3 regions of the Pseudoduganella sp. LjRoot289 genome follow, and region 2 is predicted to be linked to each of the others. Evidence: predicted binding sites of a transcription regulator. Region 2 holds the regulator's gene; each other region holds the start of a gene.
The links. Region 2 encodes FliA, which starts transcription of late flagellar genes. Its sites were predicted from a motif close to CTAAAGTTTNNNNNNNNNNNGCCGNTA; they were not measured.

Region 1 (5,999 bases), 5.3 Mb from region 2:
GCTCAGGCCGTTGGCGATCTGGTTGGTGGTCAGCGCAGCGAACTGGCTGGTGCCCATGGCGCCGACCTGGTCGGTGGTGATGGCGGCGATCTGGTCGGTCTTGAGCGCGGCGATGGCGTTCGACTTCAGCGCGGCCAGGTCGTTGGTCTCCATGGCGCGGATGCTGTCGGTGCTCAGGCCGACGGCCTGGGCGCTGCTCAGCACGGCGGCCTGGGCGGTCGTCAGGCTGACGATCTGGTCGGTGGTCAGGGCGGCGACCTGGCTCGACTTCAGGCCGGTGATGGCCGAGGTCTTCAGCGCGGCGAAGTCGTCGGTCTCCAGCGCGGCGATGCCGTCGGTGCTGAAGGCGCCGATCTGGCCCGAGCTCAGCGCCACGACCTGGATGCTGGTCAGCGCGACAACCTGGTCGGTCGTCAGCGCGCCGGCGATGGCAGCGGTGGTCAGGGCGCCGATCTGGGCGCTGGTCATGTTGGACACCTGGTCGGTGGTCAGCACGGCCAGCTGGTGGGTCTTCATCGCGGCGATGGCCGAGGTCTTCAGCGCGGCCAGGTCGTTGGTCTCGATGGCCTTGATGGCGTCGGTGGTCAGCGCGGCGAACTGGGCGGTCGACAGGGCGCCGAACTGGTTCGAGGTCATGGCGACCACCTGGTCGGTGGTCAGGCCGGTGGCGATCTGGTTGGTGGTCAAGCCGGCAACCTGGACGCTGTTCAGGGCGCTGACCTGGTCGGTGGTGATGGCGGCGATCTGGTCGGACTTCAGGGCGGCGACGGCGTTCGACTTCAGCGCGGCCAGGTCGTTGGTCTCCATGGCGCGGATGCTGTCGGTGCTCAGGCCGACGGCCTGGGCGCTGCTCAGCACGGCGGCCTGGGCGGTCGTCAGGCTGACGATCTCGTCGGTGGTCAGCGCGGCGACCTGGCTCGACTTCAGGCCGGTGATGGCCGAGGTCTTCAGCGCGGCGAAGTCGTCGGTCTCCAGCGCGGCGATGCCGTCGGTGCTGAAGGCGCCGATCTGGCCCGAGCTCAGCGCCACGACCTGGAGGCTGGTCAGCGCGACAACCTGGTCGGTCGTCAGCGCGTTGGCGATAGCGTTGGTGGTCAGCGCGCCGACCTGGGTGCTGGTCATGCCGGCCACCTGGTCGGTGGTCAGCACGGCGACCTGGTTGGTCTTCAGCGCGGCGATGATGGAGGTTTTCAGCGCGGCCACGTCGTTGGTCTCGATCGCTTTCACAGCGTCGGTGGTCAGCGCGGCGAACTGGGCGGTCGAGAACGCGCCCAGCTGATTCGAGGTCATGGCCACGACCTGGTCGGTGGTCAGGCCGGTGCTGATTTGCGTGGTGTTCAGTGCGGCGAACTGGCTGCTGCTCATGGAGCCGATCTGGTCGGTCGTGATGGCGGCGATCTGGTCCGATTTCAGGCCGGCGATGGCGGCCGATTTCAGCGCGGCGACGTCGCCCACTTCGATCGCCTTGACTGCGTCGGTGGTCAGTGCGGCCGCCTGGGCGCTGCTCAGCGCGGCAACCTGGCTGCTGCTCATGCCGACGATCTGGTCGGTGGTGAGGGCGGCGACTTGCGACGATTTCAGGCCAGCGATGGTGGACGTCTTCAGCGCGGCGAAGTCTTCCGTCTCCAGGGCGGCGATGTTGTCGGTGCTCAGGGCGGCGACCTGGGCCGAGCTCAGCACGGCAGCCTGCACGCTGGTCAGCGCAACGATCTGGTCGGTGGCGAGGCCGGTGGACAGTGCCAGCGTGGTCAGGGCCAAGGCCTGGCCGGTGGTCAGTGCGCCGATCTGGTCGGTCGTCAGCACGCTCAGCTGGCTCGATTTCAACGCGGCAATGGCGGAAGTCTTCAGGGCCGCCAGGTCGTTCGTTTCGATCGCCTTCACGGCGTCGGTCGACAGCGCAGCTGCCTGCGCGGTGGTCAGCACGGCGAACTGGTTGGTGCCCAGTGCGACGGCCTGGTCGGTCGTCAGCGCGCTGGCCAGCTGGCTGGTGGTGAACGCGGGAACCTGGGCGCTGGTGAAAGCGCCCATCTGGTCGGTGGTCAGTGCCTGGAATTGAGCGGAATTGAGGCCAGCGATATCAGATGTCGCCAGACCCGCAATCTGCGCGGTCGATAGTGAAGCTATTTGGTCTGTGGACAAGCTGGTTACGATACTCATTTCCATTCTCCTTGGGGCACTACTCAAATCTGACTGGACACGAATCGGAGCCCTTGGGGATCGTCCCTGGCTCCGACTCACTATCTTTGGCACATCGCCATTACCTGGATATTCTCAACAACCGCTCAGCTCAGCCGCTAAAGACTTCGCTTTTCATTCTTAACGTCAACACTTGAGTTAACTTTAGTAAACAAAAGCGAGCAAAAATCATTGTCTTGCGAACAATATTGGCCGGCTGTTACTGCTTTTGCTGAGTGCCGGACAGCATGCTACGTTCCGGTACAAAGCGACCGCGGCCGCGCTTTCATTAAGTAAACTTGTTAACTTGGGGCAATTTCGTAGGGTACTGAAGCTGCTTACCCTGAAAACGTCCAAGTGGCTGGCGACAATCAGGATATTGCCTGAGAGTATAACGGCTTTACTTGCCGCGAAGAACGTATTTCGGCAATTGTCGCCGCACAGCAACTCGTGTAAACGACAACTTTTTCATAGAGAAAAGACAAGCCGACAAGGGCCATTTTAGTGAGGCAAGCTGCTTGTCCATCGGGCAAGCAAGGGGGCTTCTGGCCCCCAATTCAATGCAGAGAGTTAGTTGCAGCCCGTTAATCTTTTGCTGCCAGCAAGGCCTGGATTGCCGCTTCGGTCTGGCTGTACTGGCCTTCGCCGAAATGGGTGTAGACGACCTGGCCCTTGCGGTCGACCAGGTATAGCGCTGGCCAATACTGGTTGCGGTAGGCGGTCCAGGTGGCGTAGCGGTTGTCCTGGGCAACCGGGTAGCGGATATCGAAACGCTTGAGGGCGGTCTGCACATTGACGGTGCTGCGCTCGAAGGGGAATTCGGGCGTGTGCACGCCGACCACCACCAGGCCCTTGTCCTTGTACTTGTCGTACCAGGCCTTCACGTGCGGCAGGACGTTGATGCAATTAATGCAAGTGTAAGTCCAGAAATCGACCAGCACCACTTTGCCGCGCAGCTGCTGCACGGTGAGCGGCTCGCTGTTAAGCCACTTGTCGATGCCGCTGAATTCCGGCGCCGCGGCCGGGTTTTTCAGCGGGCCGGCGACGGCGGCGCCGGCGCCGGCGGCTAGCGTGAACGCGGCGGCGGTGGTGGCGGCAACGGCGGTTTTTAATGTCGAAAACATATCAAAGTCCTTTCAGAGTGGGAAAGTAAGTGGCCAGGCGGGCATAGATCAGGATGTCGTATTGGAAATAGATCGCCAGCGCGGTGGCGATCACCAGCACGCCGAACCCTTGTTGCAGGCGGCCGGCGTGACGCGCCACGGCACGCACGCGCCGGGTGGCGTACTGGCCGCCGTACATGATGGCCAGCATGGGGATGGCGGCACCGGCGGCGTACAGCGTGACCAGCAAGGCCGACCAGCCCAGGTCCTGCGCACGGACCACCAGCGCCAGGATGGAAGCCAGCACCGGGCCGGCGCACGGGGTCCAGACCGCGCCCAGCGACATGCCGAGCACGAAGCCGCCGCCATTGCTGCCGCCGGCCACACATGATCCACCTGCCACATTTGACTCACTTGGCCAATTTGCCATTTTTGACATTTCCCCCACGCCTGCCGCCTCCGCCCCGCCGGGCGCGCCGGACGTCCCCATGCCGGGGGCCTGCTGCAAGCGGGCCGCCAGCCACTCGTAGGGTCGCGGCCACACGCGCAACAAGCCGGACAGCGCCAGCAGCGCGATGGCGGTATTGCGCAACGCTTCCTGCGCCGCCTGGACCACGGACGAGACCGCACCCAGCAGCATGGCGAAGGAGGCGAAGGTCAAAATGAAGCCGGCGACTATGAACAGCGGCCGGCTGCGGGTGGCGCGCGGCGCCGTTCCAGCCGCGCTGCCCAGAAGTATTGGCAGTACGGGCAGCACGCAGGGCGAGGCGATGGTGAACACGCCGGCCAGCAGGGCCAGCAGGATTTCCAGCGGGTTGTGCATCAGGTCCACCATGATGGGGCTCCTTATATATGTGGAAGCTCCATTGGACCGTCCGCAGATGTCCCGCATGTGTCCTGCCGGCGGCGCCGCTGCAATGTAGTGTGTCAGGCTGCGAACCGGATACACGGCGATACAAAGCCGGAAATCGGCTGGGTTATGATGAATGCATGGAAAATACCGACCACATCCTGATCGTCGACGACGACCGCGGCATCCGCGAACTGCTGGCCGCCTACCTGGAAAAAAACGGCATGCGCGTATCGTTGGCCGCCAACGGACGCCAGATGCGCGCCGTGCTGGAGCAGGGCGAACCCGACCTCATCGTGCTGGACCTGATGCTGCCAGGCGAGGATGGCCTGCTGCTATGCCGCGAGCTGCGCGCCGGCAAGCACCGCACGGTGCCGGTGCTGATGCTGACCGCCCTCGGGGAGGAGGCCGACCGCATCGTCGGCCTGGAGATGGGCGCCGACGACTACCTGTCGAAACCGTTCGCCTCGCGCGAGCTGCTGGCGCGCATCCGCGCCGTTCTGCGCCGCGCACGCATGCTGCCCAAGAACATGCAAGTGACCGAGGCGGCCCATATGCTGGGCTTTGGCGACTGGCGGCTGGACACGGTGGCGCGCCACCTGCTCGACGCCGACGGCACGATGGTAGCCCTGAGCGGCGCCGAGTACCGGCTGCTGCGGGTCTTCCTCGACCATCCGCAGCGGGTGCTGACACGCGACCAGTTGCTGAACCTGACCCAGGGCCGCCAGGCCGACCCGTTCGACCGTTCGATCGACCTGCTGGTGAGCCGCCTGCGCCAGACGCTGAAGGACGTGGCGCGCGAACCGCGCTATATCAAGACGCTGCGCAGCGAAGGCTATGTGTTCTCGGCCGCCGTGACCCTGCTTGAAGGGCCGGCGTGAAGACGGCTGGCCCGGCCGCCCTGGCCAACCCGGCGCGGTGGCCGCGCTCGCTGTTCGCACGCCTGGCGCTGATCCTGTTCGTCGGCCTGGCCGCCAGCCAGGCGGCCTCGTTCTGGCTCACCATGACCGAGCGCAACCAGGCCACCATGAACGTGATGATGGGCTACATCGAACGCGAAGTGGCCAGCTCGGTGGCCCTGCTCGACCGCCTGCCCGCCGCCGAGCGCCCGGACTGGCTGCCCAGGCTGGCGCGCCGCAGCTACCGGTTCGTGCTGGGCCCCGGCATTGCAGGCGCGGCGCCGGACGCCACCTTGTCGGCGCGGGTGGCGGCCTCCATAGCCGAAGGCATCGGCACCAGCTATGAGGTGACGGCCAACGCCGTGCCCGGCGAGCGCGAGCGGCTGCAGGTGCACTTGCGCCTGAGCGACGGCGCGCCGCTGACCATCGACATCACGCCGATGCCGGGCATACCGCTGTCGCGCTGGCTGCCGCTGCTGCTGGCGCTGCAACTGGCGGTGCTGGGCGCGTGCTGCTGGTACGCGGTGCGCCAGGCCACCCGGCCGCTGCACCAGCTGGCGCGCGCGGCCGACACGCTGGGGCCCGACCTGAAGGCCGAGCGCCTGCCCGAGGACGGCCCTTCCGAAGTGGCGCGCGCGGCGCGCGCCTTCAATGCCATGCAGGACCGCATCGCCAGCTATGTGACCGAGCGCCTGCAGATCCTGGCCGCGATTTCGCACGACCTGCAAACCCCGATCACGCGCATGCGCTTGCGGGTCGACCTGATGGACGAGGGCCCCCAGCACGTCAAGCTGCAGCAGGATCTGCGGGAAATGGAAACCCTGGTCAAGGAGGGCGTCGCGTATGCGCGCACCTTGCACGGCGCGGCCGAGGTGCCCTGCCGCATCGACCCCGACGCCCTGCTCGACAGCATGCTGGCCGACTACCTCGACGCCGGCCACGACGTCAGCCTGCAGGGCAAGGTCGGCGCGG
Region 2 (5,999 bases):
CCCCGGCGCGCGAGGCCGACAGCTCCCAGTTGGACGGGAAAGCGTTGTTGCGGATAGGCTGGTTGTCGGTGTGGCCCTCGACCTGCACCGCGTGCGTGTCGTTCTTCAGCAGCACCGCCACCGCCTGCAGCGCCTCGCGCGACTGGCTGGTCAGCACGGCCGCGCCCGGATCGAACAGCACGCTGGCGTTGATCTCGACGCTCACGCCGCGGCTGTTCTGCGTCACCCGCACCTTGCCCTCTTTGACCAGCGGCGCCAGGGTGGACAGCAAATCCTGCGCCAGCTTGGTCATCTGCTCCTTCTCCTTGCGCAGCAGCTCGGTGCGCCGGCGCAGGCCGGGGTTCGGGATAGGCAGGTTCTGCACTTCGGTGTTGACGGGCTTGGCCGAACCCTGGCCGCCGAAGGCGTCGCCCAGCGCGTCCGAGAAGATCTTGTACTTGCCGGTGTTGACGGCGGCCAGCGAATACATGACCACGAAAAAGGCGAACAGCAGGGTGATGAAGTCGGCGTAGGAGATCAGCCAGCGCTCGTGGTTCTCCGGCTCGTCGTCGAACTTCCTGCGGGCGCGGCGCTGCATGTCAGTACTCGCGCAGCAGGGTCGCGATGCGCTCGTCGATCACGCGGCTGTGGTCGCCCGTGGCGATGTCGTAGAACACGGCGGCGGCGATTTCCTGCTGGTGCACATTCTGCGTGACGATGGTCTTGAGCTTGTTGGCGATGGGGTAGAAGAACAGATTGGCCAGCCCGACGCCGTAGATGGTGGAGACGAAGGCGACCGCGATGCCGGTGCCCAGCTTGGCCGGGTCGGCCAGGTTTTCCATCACCTGGATCAGTCCCAGCACGGCGCCCAGGATGCCGATGGTGGGCGAATAGCCGGCCGCCGACTCCCAGATCCGCACCGCCTGGCGCTCGGCCGTTTCATAGGCGGTGATCTCGGTGTCGAGCAGGTTGCGCAATTTATCCGGGTTGATGCCGTCGACGATCAGGCGCAGGCCCTTGGCGTTGAACTTGTCCTTCGACGCCAGCATGTAGCGCTCCAGCGCCAGCATGCCGTCGCGCTTGGCGGTGCTGTTCCAGGCGCCGATTTCCCGCGCCAGCGCGATGCGGCTGTCCGGCGGCGGCGCGAACACCCAGGCGCCCATGCGCAGGCCGCGCACGAAGGTGGCGGACTTGGTCTGCAGCAGCACCGCGCCCAGGGTGCCGACCACCACGATGGCGAAGGCGGCCGGCTGCAGCAGCGAGCCGAGCTTGCCGCCCTCCAGGCCCTGGCCGACCAGTACGCCGGCCACGCCCAGTATCAGTCCCGCTATGCTGGCCCAGTCCATGCCTGCTCCCGTAACGAGGCGCGCAGGCGCGCCACCGCTTGCGTATGCAGCTGCGATACGCGTGATTCGGAGACGCCCATGACGGCGCCGATTTCCTTCAGGTTCAATTCTTCCTCGTAGTACAAGCCCATCAGCATCTTCTCGCGCGGCGGCAGGCCGTCGATGGCGTCGATCACGGCCTGGCGGAAGTCGGTGTCGAGCAGCGCGCGCAGGGGGTCGGCCTCCTCGTCGCTGTGGTAGCGGTCGAGGAAACTGTCGCCGCCGTCGTCGTCGCGGAAGTCCTCGTAGTACAGCAGCTGGTGGCCGCCGCCCTCGGACAGCATTTCCTGGTAGTCGGCCAGCGACAGCTTGAGCGATTTGGCCACTTCCGATTCGCTCGGCGGCCGGCCCAGGCGCTGCTGCAGCGTGGCCATCGCGGTTTCGATCTTGCGCATGTCCTGGCGCATGCTGCGCGGCATCCAGTCGCTATTGCGCAGCTCGTCGAGCATGGCGCCGCGGATGCGCATCACGGCATAGGTTTCGAACTGGGCGCCGTGGGTTTCCTCGTAGCGGTTGATGGCGTCGAGCAGGCCTATCATGCCGGCCTGCACCAGGTCGTCCACTTCCACGCTGGGTGGCAATTTGGCCTTCATGTGATGGGCCAGCCGCTTGACCAGCGGCATGTGCTCCGTCAGCAGCGAATTCTTGTCCGCTTTCCCTTTGGCCGTGTACATATTTCTAGTTTTTCTTAGACGCTAAAATGGTTGCTGCTCCCCGTACGCAAGTTGGGCGCGCCGGCCAGCGCCAATCGCCCCGCCAGCTGCCGGAACGCGACCGACGCGCCGGCCAGAGGAAAGGCATCGACTACCGCGCGCCCCAGGCGCGCCGCGCGCTGCAAGTACTCGTCGGCCGGCACCGAACCCATGGAAACCAGGTTGACGGCAATGTAACGACTTGCCGCCTGCGCCATATTATCGTAAACCACCTTGGCTTCGGCCTCGGATGCGCCTGTTACCAGGATGCCGAAGGGCCTGCGGCCCAGTTCGTGGTTCAGGCGCTTGATCATGCTGTAGGCATTCTTGATCGACGTGGCGCTGTTCGACACCTGCACGACGATCTCGGAACTGGCCATGACCGGCACGGGGAAAGCCTCGCCGTCGAATTCGCCGTCCACGATGACCATGCCGGTCTGCTTGGCCAGCACGTCGAAAGCCTTGGCCAGGCGGCGCGTTTCGTCGGGGCCGGAGCGCGCCACGCCGCGTGTCATCGATACCACACCGAAGCCCTGCGGCACCTGGTGGATCACCTGGTTCAGGCCGCATTCCTGGCGCGCCACCTCGAGCAGGCTGGCGCCGTTGTCCACGCCGAGGCGGGAAGCCACGCCGTGCGCGCTGGCGCAGGCGTCAACCAGCAGCACGTCGTTGCCGGCGCGGGCCAGCGAGGCGCCCAGGTTGACCAGCATGGAACCCTTGTCGTCTTGCGGGGTGGCCGAGAGGAAGGTGACGATGCGCGGCTGCGGCCCCGCCAGCATGCGGCGCAGTCCTTCGGCCTGGTCGAAGTCGAAATTAGCCAAGGTGCACCCCGCGCAGAGCGTTGTCGTTGCCGGCGGCGGCCATCACCAGCGGCAGTTCGCTGTCGGCGTACTGGCTGGCGGCGCTGCCCTGCTTCAGGCGGAAGGCGCGCTCGACCAGCGCGGCCGGGTCGGCCAGGTGCAGGTCTTCCGGCACCCGCTGGCCGCTCGACACGTAGAACATGTTCAGTTTCTGGCGGATCACCACGTCCAGCACGTTGCCGATGGAGGCGGCCTCGTCCAGCTTGGTCATGATGCAGCCGGCCAGGCCGCTGCCCTGGTAGGCGCGCACCACCTCGTTCAGGGTTTCCTGGGTCGAGGTGGCGTTCAGGCACAGCAGGCGCTGCACATTGGCGCCGGTGCCCTGCAGCATGGCGACCTGTTCCGCCACCATGTGGTCGCGCTGGCTGACGCCGACCGTGTCGATCAGCACGGTGTGCTTGTTCTTCAGTTCCTTCAGCGCGATGCGCAGGTCGGCCTCGTCCTTGACCGAGTGCACCATCACGCCCAGGATCTTGCCGTAGATGCGCAGCTGTTCGTGGGCGCCGATACGGTAGGCGTCGGTGGTGATCAGGGCCAGCTTTTCCGGGCCGTGGCGCATCACGCAGCGCGCGGCCAGCTTGGCGGTGCTGGTGGTCTTGCCGACGCCGGTCGGGCCGACCAGGGCGAACACGCCGCCCTGCTCGATCAGCGCGTCCTCGTTGGCGATGGCGCTCACGTTGCGGGCCAGCACGGTCTTAATCCAGCGCATGCTGTCGGCGGCGTCGCGGCCGGCCGGCAGTTTCTCTATCAGGTAGCGCGCCAGGCTGGCCGAGAAGCCGGCCGCCAGCATTTCGCGCAGCACCGCGGCCTTCTGCGGCTCGCGCTGCTGGGTCGAGCCCCAGGACAGCTCGGCCAGCTGGGTCTCCATCATGCCGCGCATGGCGCGGATTTCGCTCATCATGCCGCTCATCTCGGCGGCGGCGTTGGCCTTGGCGCTGTTCACGGCGTCGGCCACCATGGCGCTGATGCGCTCCAGGTCCAGCGACGGCGCGGCGGACGGCGTCTGCGCCGCAGCAAGCTGGCGCGGAACCGCAGGGGCAGCGGCGCGCACCGGCTGGCGCGGCGCGGATTCGGCGGCCGGCGCCTCCATGCGCGGCGCCGGGGCGGCGGTGCGCGGGGCGGCGGCGCGGTGCGTGGCTGCGCGCAGCGCAGCCGCGTCGAGCGCCTCCATCGGCGACATCGGCGACATCGGTGCCATCGGTGCCATCGGTGCCAAATAAGCCGGGGTCTCCGGGATGTCCAGGTAAGGGTTGGGCTGGGCCATCGGCGAGTCGGCCGACGGCAGCGCCAGCGAGGCGGCATCGTCGTTGGCCAGGGCGAGGATCTCGACCTCGCCATCGGTTGGACGGTTCGACAAGATCACCGCATCCGGGCCCAGGGCCTCGCGCACTTTGCGCAGCGCCTCACGCGAAGTAGGTGCAGTAAATTTTTTGACGTTCATGACCAGTTCCCCTGTTACGCAAGTGCCGCGCCTTCAAGACGGCGCGGCTCACTCCGACACTTGCATTATTAAGCATGCACTGGGGAAACGATCGATGGAACAGGGCCGGAAATGGCCCCCTTTTCATTTCCTTTACTGCGCGCCCACCAGGGCGGTGACGCGGATGGTCTTGGTTTCCGGGATTTCGGCGTGCGACAGCACTTTGAGCTGCGGCAGCGCGCGGCGCAGGAAACGCGACAGCAAGGTGCGCAGCGGCCCCGGCACCAGCAGCACCGGCGTCAGCCCCAGCGCTTCCTGCTGCGCGGCCGCCGCCTGGGCCTGCTGGGCGATGGTGTCGGCCAGGCCGGGCTCGATGCCGGCGCCGTCCGGACCGCTCGCCGCCAGCGCTTGCATCAGCAGACGCTCCAGGCGGTTGTCCAGGGTCATCACGGACAGCTCGCCGCCAGTCGGGAACAGCTGCTGCACGATGGCGCGGCCCAGCGAGATGCGCACCAGCGCGGTCAGCTCGTTCGGGTCTTGCGTGTGCACGGTGTGCTCGGCCAGCGTTTCGATGATGGAGCGCATGTCGCGGATGTGCACGCCCTCGGCGAGCAGGTTCTGCAATACTTTCTGCAAGGTCGACAGCGACAGCATCTTCGGCACCAGGTCTTCGATCAGCTTGGGCGATTCCTTGCCCAGGTGGTCCAGCAGCGCCTGCACTTCGGCCCGGCCCAGCAGCTCGGACGCGTGCGTGGTGATCAAATGGTTCAAATGGGTCGCCACCACGGTGCCGGCATCGACCACCGTATAGCCCATGGTTTGCGCCTGGTCGCGCAGGCCGGCGTCGATCCAGATGGCGGGCAGGCCGAAGGCCGGGTCTTCCGTCACCAGGCCGGGCAAGGTGCCGCTGGCCATGCCGGGGTTGATCGCCAGGAACTGGCCATTGAAGGCCTCGCCGGTGCCCACTTCCACGCCCTTCAAGGCGATGCGGTAGGCCGACGGCTTGAGTTCCAGGTTGTCGCGGATGTGCACCGGCGGCGCCAGGAAACCGACTTCCTGCGCGAACTTCTTGCGGATGCCCTTGATGCGCTTGAGCAGCTCGCCGCCCTGGGTCTTGTCGACCAGCGGGATCAAACGGTAGCCCACTTCCAGGCCCAGCGTGTCGACCGGCAGGATGTCTTGCCAGCTCGCCTCTTCCTGCTCGGGCGCCGGCGCCGCGCCGCCGGCTGCCGCTGCCGCCGCCTCGGCTTCCGGCGTGGCCGCCCGGCCCGCCGCCGCGCCCTCCCTCGTGCGTTTGGCCATCAGGTAGCCGGAGCCGCCCAGCACGCCCGCCAGCAGCAGGAACACCAGGTTGGGCATGCCGGGTATCAAGCCCATGCCGCCGATGATGGCGGCGGTGATGTACAGCACTTGCGGCTTGGCGAACAGCTGGCCGATGACCTGGGTGCCGATGTCCTGCTCGCTGGCCACGCGCGACACCACGATACCGGCCGCGATCGAGATCACCAGCGACGGGATCTGCGCCACCAGGCCGTCGCCGATGGCCAGCAAGGTGTAGACCTTGAGCGCCTCGCCGAAGGCCAGGTCGTGCTGGATCAGGCCGACCATCAGGCCGCCGACGATGTTGATCACCGTGACCAGGATGCCGGCGATGGCGTCGCCG
Region 3 (5,999 bases), 3.9 Mb from region 2:
CTCCGCGGCAGCGAACTCGGCTACCACGGCATCCGGCACTTCCGCCGCAGCCAACCCGGCCACCGGGGCATCCGGCACCTCCACCGCAGCCAACCCGGCCACCACGGCATCGGGCACCTCCACCGCAGCCGCAGCAGTCACGGTCAAGCCCGGCCCGGCGGCCGTGCCCATCAAGCTTGGCGCCGAGGCGCGCGCGCAGCGGAGCCGGCCGGGCCGCGCCAGGGCCGCCTGCACGCCTGGCCAGCCGGGCGAAGAGGCGCAGCAATGCCTGGCCCTGGACCAGACCAATGCCGAACTGAAGACCAAGCTGGTCGACCTGGAAAGCAAGGTCAAGCAACTGCAGGCCGCGCTGGGGCAGGGGGCTGCCGTCGCTGCTGTGCCGGCGACCGTCCCGGGGCCTGCTGGCACCGTCACTGCCGCCGCTACTTTGCCGGGGCCTGCTGCCGTGCCTGCCTCTGCGCCTGGCCCGGTGGTTGCGGGCGCGGCCTCAGCGGCCGCATCGCCCCTGACGGGCGCTGCCGCCGCTGCCCCGGCAGCGTCCCCGCCCGCGAATGCTGCCAAGGCCGCAGGCAAGAAAAAGGCCGCCGGCATCAATACCGCCACACTGATCGCCGCCGGCGCATTGCTGCTGGCGCTGGTGCTCGGCCTGGCCGTGTATCTCATCCGCAAAAAGAAGATCAAATTCTCGACCGAGCCGCTGAAGGTCTGGCAAGGCTGGCGCAAGGACAAAAAGCCCGCCGAGGCCGAAGCGCCGCCTCCCGCCGAGCCTATACTGGGCGATGCATAAATAACATAGGGCAGAGCAAGGCAAGTTCAAAAAAAACACGATATACTTGTTTCATGGTCATCGCGCCATGTAAGGAGCAGGCTGAATTCTGGCGTAGCCACCGGCGATTGCGTGGCGCGGCGAACAGAGTCGTGACGGTTCAGCCTGAAGCAGTCCGCCTTGCCAAACAGCGCAAGCGGACGCCGGAAGCCACCGGCGACGGAGCGGCGCCACCAATAACCTGGCGCCGCTCCCAAGAACCCTTTCCCCCCGCATTGAATATATGCGCCAGCGACCCCGCCTGGCGATTGGCGCTGGGTGGTGCCCGCGCACAGCGCACCCGCTTTCAATCACTAGAAAGGCATCATGAACACCGCAACGTTACAGACGCAGTACGACGCATTCAAGCAACTCGGCCTGAAGCTCGACATGTCGCGCGGCAAGCCCGCACCCGAACAGCTGGACCTGTCCAACGCCCTGATGGGCGCGCTGGCCGACACCGCCGGGCAGGACGGCACCGATACCCGCAACTACGGCGGGGGCGTCGGCTTGCCGGAGGCGCGCGCGCTGTTCGGCGAACTGCTGGACGTGCCGGCCGCGCAGGTGGTGGTCGACAGCAGCGCCAGCCTGTCGCTGATGCACGACGTCATCGTCTACAGCCTGCTGATGGGCGTGCCCGGCCATGCGCCGTGGATGTCGTCCCAGCCCATCACCTTCCTGTGCCCCGTGCCGGGCTACGACCGCCACTTCGCCATCTGCGAGCAGCGCGGCATCAAGATGATCAACGTGCCGATGGGCGACGGCGGCCCGGACATGGACGTGGTCGAGCGCCTGGTGGCGTCGGACGCCAGCATCAAAGGCATGTGGTGCGTGCCGAAGTACAGCAACCCGGGCGGCGTGGTCTACTCGGACGAGGTGGTGCGCCGCCTGGCCGCGATGAAAACCGCCGCCCCCGACTTCCGGCTGATGTGGGACGACGCCTACCGCTTCCACCACCTGGGCGAGCAGAAGCTCGGCGTGGCCAGCATACTGGACGAGTGCGTCAAGGCCGGCAATCCGGACCGCGCCATCGTGTTCGCGTCCACCTCCAAGGTCAGCTGGGCCGGCTCCGGCGTTGCCGCGCTGGCGGCGTCGCCGGCCAACATCGCCTGGTGGACCAAGCACGCCGGCATCCGCAGCATCGGCCCGGACAAGGTCAACCAGCTGCGCCACGTGCGTTTCCTGAAAAACAAGGCCACCGTCGAGGCACTGATGGAGCAGCACCGCGCGCTGTTGAAGCCGAAGTTCGACATCGTGCTGGCGCAGTTCGAGGAATACCTGGGGCAAGTGGAAGGCGTCAGCTGGACCCGTCCTGACGGCGGCTACTTCATCGACCTGGTCACGCCGCCGGGCGCCGCCAAGCGCACCATCGCGCTGGCCAAGGAAGCCGGCATCACGCTGACCCCGGCCGGCGCCGCCTATCCCTATGGCGTCGATCCGGACGACAGCCACATCCGCATCGCCCCCAGCTTCCCGTCGCTGGACGAGATCCGCCAGGCCGCCAAGGGCATCGCCTTGTCGCTGCGGGTTGCCATTGGCTAAGGCGGGTTGGCGGGGCGCGCCGAGCGGGGCGCGCCGAGCGGGGCGCGCCGAGCGCGAACCGCGTAGCCCGCCGGCGAACCGGAATCGCCTGTGGTTGGCGGGTGGCGGCGGCGTGCGCCACCGAGCCCCGCCCTGCGCCGGGGCAATAAAAAAGCGCCTTGAAGAAGGCGCTTTTCGCTGGGGTGGGGCTGGCTTACTGGGCCATGCCAGGGGTGCGGTTCAGCCAAGGCTCGGTCACGTCGCGGATGGCGCGGTCGTTGGCCAGGATTTGCTTCAGCAGGTCGATCTTGCGCTGACGGGCTGCGCCGTCCAGCGCGGGAACCTTGGCGCCAGCCGCGACGGTGGCAGTCATCGCCGCAGTCTGATTCTCCAGGCGGCCCAGGCTTTCCCAATCGTTCGCGCGCGCGGACATCGCCATTTGACTGGTCAGGCCGGCAACATTTTCATACATGGCGAGCACTTCATTGGAGGTCATGGCGCATCCCGGAAAAATAAAATGGATTACTGCTTGTCTGGGTTAACGTCATGCGTTCCGGGAACTTTAGGGTTTTCTGAAAATAAATTGAAAATTTCTTCGAATAATTTTCGAGTGACCAAAAAGACAAGGCCGGCGCGACCCTGGTGGGCGGCGCCGGCCTGATGCCGGGTGCTGAAAAACTGAAAATCGATTACTTGACCAGCTCTTCCAGGCCGGCGCTCAGCTCGCTTGGCGGCGGCATGTCGTCGATCAGCGCGTTCGGCTCCAGGCCCAGCTCCTCGGCGATCTCGGTCGGGTAGCACGCCTCGATCTCTTCGTCGGTCAGCTTGTTCTCTTCCACGCGCGCGCGCCAGGCCGCCAGATGGATGACGCCGGCCAGGCGGGTGCCGTGCTTGTGGTTCATCGGGTCGGGGAAGGCCATGATGGTCTCCGAGAAAGTCTCAGGGAACTTCCAGCGCTTGGCCAGTTCGGCGCCGACGTCGGCGAAGGTGTAAGCCAGCGACGCCAGTTCGGCGTCCAGGCGGCGCGAATCGAGCGGTCCGGCGACCTTGTCGAGCTGCATTGCCTGTTCCGGCATGGCAGCGTGCATCACCAGTTGGCCGATGGCGTGCATCATGCCGATGGTAAAGGCCAGGTCGGTGTTTTCCTTGGTTTTCTTGGCGATCCATTTGGCCGACACGGCGGTGTACAGGCTGTAGCGCCAGAACTGTTTCAGGTCCAGGCCGGGGATGGTCTTGAAGCCGCTCACCAGGCCGGAACTGATGACGAGCGTGCGCACGGTCACGAAGCCCAGCATCAGCACCGCGTCCTCCACCGTGCCGATGCTGCGCGACACGTGGTAGTAGGCGGAGTTGGCCAGGCGCAGCAGTTTCGCGCTCAGGACCGGGTCGGCGGACAGTTTCTTCGCGATTTCCTCGGTGGAAACGCTGGCTTTATCAAAGCTGCTGATTAATTCTTCAACAACCTTCGGAGCCGTGGGCAACGCAGTCGGATTCTGGAAAAGTGCTTCGAGTTTCATAGGGGGCTCTCCTTGTTTTGTATGCGTTGCTGTAGGTGAACTATATAGCGATTCATGGCATCGCTGTGGCATTTTCGTGTGCTTGTTGTGGTGTACGTACCATAGCCGCGTCGCATTCCGCCAAAACCGCAGCGTGTCGCGCGGTTTTGCCGTCTGTCGCACGGCGCTCGCATTCGGCGACGGGCTTCTCTAGAGTCGATCATGGCGTACCACGCCGATAAAAAAACGCGCCATCAAAACATCACGACAGGAACAGCATATGCACGCACCCATCAAGACCGTACTCAGCCTGGCGCTGATCGGCGCCCTCCAGGCCGTCGTTCCCGCCCACGCAGCGCAGGCCGACGCGTCCGCCGCAGTGCCCAGCGCCGCCGTGCGGCCGGGCGACGACTTCTTCGGCTACGCCAACGCGGACTGGCTGAAAATCACCTCTATCCCGGCGGACCGCAGCAGCTGGAGTTCGATGGCCCAACTGGCGGAAGAAACCAACCAGCGCATCATCAAGCTGATCGAAGCGGTGCCCGGCGACAAGCACGCCAGTGCCGAAGCGCAAAAAGTGAGCGATTACTACCGCGCCTTCATGGATGAAGCGGCAATCGAAGGCAAGGGCGCCGCACCGCTGCAGCCCGCGCTGAAGAAGATCGCCGCCATCCAGGACAAGACCGAACTGGCCCATGCGCTGGGCGCCTCGCTGCGTGCCGACGTCGATCCGCTGAACGCCACCGAATTCCACACCGAAAACATCCTTGGCTTATGGGTGGCGCAAGGCTTGAATGACCCCAGGCACAACCTGCCGTATCTGCTGCAAGGCGGTCTCGGCCTGCCAGACCGCGCCTATTATCTGGACGACAACGAGCGCATGCACAAGCTGCGCACCGCCTACCAGGCCCACATCGCCGCCATGTTCAAGCTGGCCGGGCTGAGCGACCCGGAAACCCGCGCCGCGCGCGTGTACGAGCTGGAGCGCAAACTGGCGCTGACCCACGCCAGCCGCGAAGACTCGGCCGACGTGCTCAAGGCCAACAATACGTGGAGCGCGGCCGACTTCGCCAAGAAAGCGCCCGGCATGGACTGGAACGCCTTTTTCAAGAGCGCCGGCCTGGGCAAGCAGCAGACCTTCATGCTGTGGCACCCGACCGCCGTGGTGGGCGTGGCCGCGCTGCTGAAGGAGTGCACGCTGGAGGCCTGGAAAGATTTCCTCGCCTTCCACGCCATCAACACCGCGGCCGGCAGCCTGCCGCAAGCCTTCGTCGAGCAGCATTTCGATTTCCACGGCCGCACGCTGGGCGGCACGCCGCAACTGCCGGCGCGCTGGAAGCGCGGCCTGGACGCCGTCAACGGCGGCATGCCCGACGCCGTCGGCAAGCTGTATGTAGGCAAATACTTCCCTCCGGAAGCCAAGGCCAAGCTACAGCAGATGGTGGCCAGCATCGTGCAAGCCTTCCACCGCCGCGTCGATAAACTGGAATGGATGGCCCCGGCCACCCGCAAGGAGGCGCACGCCAAGCTCGACGCGCTGTACGTCGGCGTCGGCTACCCCGACAAATTTACTTCCTACGCCCAGCTGAGCGTGAAGCCGGACGACGCCTTCGGCAACGCCGAGCGCGCCGGCAAACTGCACTACTGGCAACAGCTGGCCAAGCTGCACCAGCCGGTGGACGGCAAGGAGTGGTGCATGCCGCCGCAACTGGTCAACGCCGTCAACATGCCGATGCAGAACGCGCTGAACTTCCCGGCCGCCATCCTGCAGCCGCCGTTCTTCGACCTGAAGGGAACGGACGCGCAGAACTACGGCGCCATCGGTTCCATCATCGGTCACGAAATCAGCCACAGTTTCGACGACATGGGCTCGCAGTTCGATTCCCAGGGCCGCCTGCGCGACTGGTGGACGCCGGCCGACGCCGCCCATTTCAAGACCGCCGCCGGCGCGCTGGCGGCGCAGTACTCGGCCTACAAGCCCTACCCGGACCTGGCCATCAACGGCCAGCTGACGCTCAGCGAAAACCTGTCCGACCTGGCTGGCCTGGCCGCCTCCTACGATGCCTTCAAGGCCGTGAATCCGGGCGGCGAGGAGGCCGACCGCGCCTTCTTCCTGGGCTATGCGCAATCCTGGCGTTCCATGGCGCGCGAACCGGCGCTGCGCCGCCAGGTGATGA

Region 1: the regulator FliA is predicted to act here: its motif matches at 2,318-2,344, upstream of ACSQ8Y_RS23365 (heme utilization protein).
Region 3: the regulator FliA is predicted to act here: its motif matches at 2,866-2,892, upstream of ACSQ8Y_RS17290 (flagellar protein FliT).

The regions. Positions count from the first base shown of each region.
Region 1 covers NZ_CAXUPN020000001.1:5,470,667-5,476,665, forward strand. Annotated here, with positions in the region: gene ACSQ8Y_RS23365 (heme utilization protein) at 1-2,157, opposite strand, end outside; gene ACSQ8Y_RS23370 (thioredoxin family protein) at 2,760-3,299, opposite strand; gene ACSQ8Y_RS23375 (cytochrome c biogenesis CcdA family protein) at 3,301-4,101, opposite strand; gene ACSQ8Y_RS23380 (response regulator) at 4,269-5,009, shown strand; gene ACSQ8Y_RS23385 (ATP-binding protein) at 5,006-5,999, shown strand, end outside.
Region 2 covers NZ_CAXUPN020000001.1:165,533-171,531, reverse strand. Annotated here, with positions in the region: gene motD (flagellar motor protein MotD) at 1-577, opposite strand, end outside; gene ACSQ8Y_RS00780 (flagellar motor protein) at 579-1,325, opposite strand; gene ACSQ8Y_RS00775 (RNA polymerase sigma factor FliA) at 1,307-2,038, opposite strand; gene ACSQ8Y_RS00770 (MinD/ParA family ATP-binding protein) at 2,053-2,877, opposite strand; gene flhF (flagellar biosynthesis protein FlhF) at 2,870-4,357, opposite strand; gene flhA (flagellar biosynthesis protein FlhA) at 4,490-5,999, opposite strand, start outside.
Region 3 covers NZ_CAXUPN020000001.1:4,055,076-4,061,074, reverse strand. Annotated here, with positions in the region: gene ACSQ8Y_RS17300 (type IV pilus assembly protein FimV) at 1-787, shown strand, start outside; gene ACSQ8Y_RS17295 (aminotransferase class I/II-fold pyridoxal phosphate-dependent enzyme) at 1,133-2,347, shown strand; gene ACSQ8Y_RS17290 (flagellar protein FliT) at 2,541-2,822, opposite strand; gene ACSQ8Y_RS17285 (HDOD domain-containing protein) at 3,016-3,843, opposite strand; gene ACSQ8Y_RS17280 (M13 family metallopeptidase) at 4,103-5,999, shown strand, end outside.